Regions from separate parts of the Aliiroseovarius sp. S253 genome, predicted to be linked through region 2. Evidence: riboswitches for the same ligand, from Rfam matches in the RefSeq annotation. Region 2 holds a riboswitch; the other holds the start of a gene.
What was found. Region 2 has a riboswitch for cobalamin ahead of cobW (cobalamin biosynthesis protein CobW). Riboswitches for the same ligand answer to the same signal wherever they lie in the genome.
Positions count from the first base shown of each region.

Region 1: it holds a riboswitch for cobalamin, as region 2 does, so the genes downstream of both, ACP15F_RS12500 (DUF4198 domain-containing protein) here and cobW (cobalamin biosynthesis protein CobW) in region 2, are expected to answer to the same signal.

Region 1 covers NZ_JBNAFW010000002.1:208,308-211,607, forward strand. The annotation lists gene cbiM (cobalt transporter CbiM) at 1-474, opposite strand, end outside; gene ACP15F_RS12500 (DUF4198 domain-containing protein) at 485-1,270, opposite strand; cobalamin riboswitch at 1,390-1,601, opposite strand; gene uraH (hydroxyisourate hydrolase) at 1,705-2,058, opposite strand; gene puuE (allantoinase PuuE) at 2,172-3,300, shown strand, end outside.
Region 2 covers NZ_JBNAFW010000002.1:98,963-102,262, forward strand. The annotation lists gene ACP15F_RS11985 (GNAT family N-acetyltransferase) at 1-436, opposite strand, end outside; gene cobW (cobalamin biosynthesis protein CobW) at 433-1,539, opposite strand; cobalamin riboswitch at 1,572-1,771, opposite strand; gene smc (chromosome segregation protein SMC) at 1,974-3,300, shown strand, end outside.

The sequences.
Region 1 (3,300 bases), 110 kb from region 2:
GTCCCCTGACAGCGCCAGAGAAAACGCCACAGCCAAAGTTGTGACTGCGATGGCGAAACCGCCGCCAATTCCGCCCCAAATCGCGCCCTGCATAGGTGTGCCACGGGCAACGAGGCGACCAAAGATCAGACCGGCCAGCACGGCGGGCCCGGCGATATTGATCGCATTCACACCCAACACGGTCAGACCGCCGAAGCCAAAGAACACCGCCTGCAACAGCAGACCGACGAACAGCGCCGGGAATGCGGCCCAGCCCAGCACCAGCCCGGCCAATCCGTTCAGGATCAGGTGGACCGAGCTTGGGCCGATGGGCACATGGATCAGAGAGGCGACGAAGAAGCTTGCGGACAGCACACCCGCTGCCGGAATACGCTCAAGCGGCAGCTTTTTCAGACCCATCGCGATACCGCCCACAGCCAAGACCGCACCGCTGATCAGCACGGGGTTTGACAAGGCTCCATCTACAATGTGCATCGCGCGTTCCTTACTTCAGCTCTGTGGCGTGGACCCACAGAACCGCGTCTTGGCTAAGCTCTTTGCCGTCGTGTTCGGTGATTGGTCCCGACCCCAAGGCCGCGAAGCCCCAGTTGCCCGCTTTTGGAATGCCAAAGGTGAAGACGCCATTTGCGTCGGTCAGAGCTACAATGGTCCCGCCCGGCATCGCGCCGACCGAGCTATCAGTTGTGGAGAACGCGGCCAAATCCGGCTCGGCGGCCATATATTCGATCTCGATTTCAGCACCCGGAACCGGCTTACCTTCGGACAGAACCACGCCCGAGAAGGTCGAGCCGACCACGACGTTATAGGGCTTGTTCAGCGGCAGGATTTCAGTCGGCAGGCCAACGGGCTGATCCCAATCGGTGGGCAGCGTGTTGCGGTTTAGAACCGACTTGGTGATCTGCTGAATGTAGATGTCTTCGCTTTGCTCGTAATACGGGGCAGGCACTGTCACGACCACATAGTCGCCCGAGCGCTTGACCGGTACGGAGGCGGTGAAAGCGGCAGCTTCATTATGCTTGCCCTTGAAAGCGGCCGGGGCCACGCGATCCATCAGGTCGGTCTTCTTGCCGTTGTGGACCATGAAGAATTCCTGCGGAGCAGCCATATCCATGGCGTGCCCGTTCTCCATCGGGTGCCAGAAGATCAAGCCCATCGGCACATCGCCGGGCTTCTCAATCAACACGTCATCAGTGTGCTGAAGAAGAAAATGCGCCTGTGCGGCAACGGGTATTAATGTGGCCAGTGCAGCGGCCAGAACTGTTTTTCTCATGTCGTCCTCATTCGACGTCACAGGTATTACCTGCAATCAAATGAACGAACGGGGTTTTGGCACGGGAGGGTCTTTGGACCGCCGGGCCAGACGCTCACCCCGGCGTCCGGTGGAAATGGGCAGATGCCCAGCGTCCGGCAGGTCTCCTGACTTGCGGGTCTTTGCTTGGCTGGCCTTCCCGGGACGGACCCAGTGGCATGTTCAGCTTCGCTCGCCGCTCACAGTTGCGGGGGCAGTCTCGGTTTTGGCGCCTGTTGGCTACACCTCACCGGGTTCCCTATTACTTCCGCGGTGCTTCTGCACACGCGAAACCGATCGCTGGTTCTGAATGTCAGAACAGGCGGGGACGAGTCAAGCGAAAGCGCGGGGGGCGATGGGTCGCATACGCGGCGGGAAAAGTCGCAAAAACTTCAAGAGGTTGTTTTGAAAGAGAATTAGCTTCCGCGATATGTCGAGTAGCCATAAGGCGACAGCAAAAGCGGCACGTGATAGTGTGCCTGCTCGGCCATGCCAAAGCGGATTGGAACCACATCAAGGAAAAGCGGGCTTGCGCCGTCCTGACCGGTCGCACGCAGATAATCGCCCGCATGGAAGACCAGCTCATAGGTCCCGACCTCGAACTCGTCTGCGGGCAGAATTTGTTCGTCTGTCCGCCCATCGTCATTGGTTGCAAGGCTTCTCATCAGCGCCCGTACGTCACCCTCGATCCGGAACAGATCAATGCGTAGGCCTTGCGCAGGGCAGCCGCGTGCCGTGTCCAGAACATGGGTGGTCAGATATCCGGTCATAGTATGTCCTCTCGTTGGCCCCACTATTGGGGGATCCGCGTCCCGGTGCAATCCTATTTGACCTGACCCGTGTTCCTTGGAAGGGTGGGACGGAACCAAACACGAGAGAACCCATGCCCGACAGATACACCCGCGACATGCGCGGCCACGGCCCAACACCGCCCAACCCGAACTGGCCGAATGATGCCAAGATCGCGGTGCAGTTCGTTCTGAACTATGAAGAAGGCGGCGAGAACTGCGTGCTGCACGGCGATGCGGCGTCCGAAGCGTTCCTGTCCGACATACCGGGTGCCGCCCAATGGTCTGGCCAGCGCCACTGGAACATGGAAAGCATCTATGAATACGGCGCGCGGGCGGGGTTCTGGCGACTGCATCGTTTGTTCACGGGTGCGGGTATTCCGCTGACAATCTATGGCGTCGCAACGGCCCTTGCCCGCAGCCCTGAACAGGTTTCTGCAATGAAGGATGCAGGGTGGGAGATCGCGAGCCACGGCTTGAAATGGGTCGAGCACAAGGACATGCCCGAGGACGACGAGCGCGCCGCAATCGACGAAGCCGTCCGCCTGCACACCGAAGTTGTCGGCACCCCTCCGCGCGGATGGTACACGGGGCGGTGTTCGGAAAACACTGTGCGGCTGGTCGCCGAGCATGGTGGGTTCGACTATGTCTCGGACACCTATGACGATGATCTGCCCTATTGGGCCGAGATCGGCGATCGGGATCAGCTGATCATCCCCTACACGCTGGAAGCCAATGACATGCGCTTTGCCACCGCGCCGGGTTGGGTGACGGGCAACGATTTTGGAGACTATCTGATCGACGCCTTCGACACGCTCTATGCCGAAGGGCAAGCCGGGGATCGCCCTGCGATGATGTCGGTCGGGCTGCACTGTCGGCTGATCGGGCGCCCCGGAAAGATCGCGGGTCTGCGCCGGTTCATCGACCACATTCAACGGCATGACGACGTCTGGTGTCCTCGCCGGATCGAGATTGCAGATCACTGGGCCACCCATCACCCGCATACGCGGTTCGAGCGCCCCAGCCAGATGTCACGCGACCGTTTCGTCGCGCTTTACGGTGGGATTTTCGAACACTCAGCCTGGGTTGCCGAACGTGCCTTCGAATTGGAGCTTGGCCCCGCCCATGACAGTGCTGCGGGTCTGCACAACGCGCTATGCCGCGCCTTCCGATCGGCAAGCGCTGATGAACGGTTGGCTGTCCTGACCGCACACCCGGATCTGG
Region 2 (3,300 bases):
TGAAAATCGAGCTATCCGCCTTTTCATAGGGCGGGAAGGCGTCGCACAAGGCAAATCCGGCGCGCTGATACAGCCGATGTGCGGCGTGCAGTGCATCACCGGTTTCCAGTTTCATATGTGGAAATCCCCTGGCCCGTGCTTCTTTCTCGAGCTGCGCAAGCAACGCTTCGCCCACACCTTTGCCGCGCGCATCTGGCGAAACGAACATCGACTTCACCTCGGAAAAACTGCCCTTATCGGCCAGCGCTGCGGTGCCCAGCACCATGTCGCCGTCGCGCGCCACAAAGAACGAGATCTCGGGCACGCACAGGTCGTCGATATCCAGAAAAAAGTTGTCCTCGGACGGAAACAGGCTCTCCATCAGGGCATGGCTTTGCCTAAGCAGCGCCGTGGCCTGAGGATCACGCGGATCGCCGGGGACAACGTCGATCGTCATGCGGTCAGCGCCTGTTCGATGGCTGCGCGATCCAACCCGGATTGGCCAATGACCACCAGACGCGTTTCGCGGGTCTGGGAGCCGAAGGGCTGGTCGAAATAGGTGTCCACACGGGGACCGACAGCCTGCAGCGTCAAGCGCATCGGTTTGCCTTCTACGGCAGCGAACCCTTTTAGGCGCAGAATGTTGTTGGCGCGGATCACGTCGGCGACTTTCTCGGCAAAGATTTTAGGGTCGGCGACCTCGCCCAGCGTGACCACGAAGCTTTCAAACGCATCATGATCGTGATCGTGGTGGTGGTGGTGGTCATCATCGTGATCATGGTGGTGATGGTCGTCGTCATGGTCGTGATGGTAATCATCGTGGTGATGATGCCCCTTCTCATGCAGCGACAGACGGGCGTCCATGTCATCTTCGGCGCCCATGCCCTGACCCAACAGAACTTCGACGGGCAGCGCGCCCATGGTCGAGCGGACCACCTGCACGCCATCGCGGCTTTCACCTGTCAACCGCGAGACCAACTGATCCGCTTCGCCGTCCGCCAGCAGGTCCGACTTGTTGACGACGATCATGTCGGCACAGGTTACCTGATCCTTGAACAGCTCTGACAGAGGTGTTTCGTGATCGAGGTTCTCGTCCAGTTTGCGCTGCGCTTCCACGGCATCCAGATTGGAGGCGAACTGACCGTCAAACACGGCCTTCCCGTCAACGACAGTCACTACGCCATCCACGGTCACGCGGGTCGAGATCTCGGGCCATTGGAACGCGCGGACCAAGGGCTGCGGCAGAGCCAGCCCCGAGGTTTCAATCACAATGTGATCCGGTGGGGTGTCGCGGTCCAGCAGTTTCTCAAGCGTCGGGATGAAGTCCTCGGCCACGGTGCAGCAGATGCAACCGTTCGACAGCTCCATGATGTCATCTTCGGTGCAGGTCTCGTCCCCGCAACCTTTCAGGATGTCGCCATCCACACCCAGATCGCCAAATTCGTTGATGATCAGCGCGATGCGCTTACCTTTGGCATTGTCCAGCATGTGGCGGATCAGGGTCGTCTTACCCGCGCCCAGAAAACCGGTGACCACGGTGGCAGGAATCTTAGCTTGCATCTTATCCTCCTTCGCCCGTCTCCCCGACGGGTGGGTTGCATGTGCGCATGGCAGGTCTCCTGGCTTTGCGGGTCGAAGCGCGCCGCCGCCTTCCCGACCCTTTGGGCCAGTGGCGCTGGCGGGCGCTCTCCGCTTACAGTCGCGGGGGCGGCTGCACCATCAGACCCCGGATTGGGTCGTCCCCGGTGCATTCCCTTTTGTCCCATTGGGAACCATGCGGAACTTCTTTGCCGTGCAAGGGGGCAAAGGGTCAAGATCGAAACCGACGTCGCAGGCGGGATTGGCGGCAAGCCGAACGCGCCTCGGCGGTGACAAATGCAATATCTTGTGGATAACTCGCCCATTTCGACCACATATCGGTCCTCGCCGTTGACTCCTGCACATTCCCTTCGAACAATCATCCAACAGTAAGAATCAATTATGAGGCAGACCGCTTGCGGTTTTCAAAACTCCGTCTGAATGGCTTTAAAAGCTTTGTAGACCCGACCGATCTGGTGATCGCGGACGGGCTGACGGGTGTTGTGGGTCCGAATGGCTGCGGCAAATCCAACCTTCTGGAAGCGCTCCGCTGGGTCATGGGCGAGAACCGCCCGACCGCCATGCGCGGCGGCGGGATGGAGGATGTGATCTTCGCCGGTGCCGCGTCGCGCCCTGCACGTAACTTTGCCGAGGTCTCGCTGCTGCTCGACAACAGCGAACGGCTGGCCCCTTCCGGATTCAATGAAAGCGACAATCTGGAAATCGTGCGCCGGATCACCCGCGATGCGGGCTCTGCCTATAAGGTGAACACCAAAGATGTGCGCGCACGTGACGTGAGCATGCTGTTCGCCGATGCCTCGACCGGCGCGCATTCGCCTGCGCTGGTGCGGCAGGGGCAAATTTCCGAGCTGATCAACGCCAAGCCCAAGGCGCGCCGGCGCATTCTGGAAGAGGCCGCCGGGATCTCGGGTCTGTATCAGCGTCGTCACGAGGCAGAGTTGAAGCTGAAAGGCACCGAGACCAATCTGGCGCGTGTTGAAGATGTGATCGAACAGCTGGCCTCGCAACTGGGGCAACTGGCGCGGCAAGCGCGGCAGGCTGCGCGCTATCGCACCATTGGCGACGATTTGCGTCTTGCTGAAGGGCTGCTGCTTTATCGCCGTTGGCGAGAGGCCGATGTCGCGCGCGCCGAAGCTCAGGCACAACTCACGGAACGGGTAAAGGCTGCCGCCTCTGCCGAAGGTGCCTCGCGACAGGCGACCAAAGCCCGTCAGGACGCCGAAGACCGCCTGCCGCCCCTGCGCGAAGAAGAAGCTGTCGCAGCCGCTATTTTGCAGCGTCTTCAGGTACAGCGCGACCAGTTGTCGGATCAGGAAAGCCAAGCCCGCGAACGGATCGAAACACTGACCAGCCGTATCGCGCAACTGACCCGCGACATCGACCGTGAAAGCGGGCTGAACAAAGATGCGGGCGAGACGATCGAAAGGCTGGAATGGGAGCAAGCGCAGATCGCCAAGGCGTCCGAAGGCCATGACGATGCGCTTGAGGCATCCAATGCCGATGCTCGCGACAGCGCTGCGATCCTGCAGGAACGTGAAGGCGATCTGACCCAACTGACGGAAGACGTCGCGCGGCTGGCCGCGCGCCACCAATCCGCCCACCGTCTGCTGGATGACAGCCGTAAAACGCTTGAGAAAAGCGAAGGCGAAGCCACGCGGGCGCGGTCTGCGATGGACGACTCCAAAGGGGCCGTGGACAAAGCCGCTGCGGATTTCGAAACGG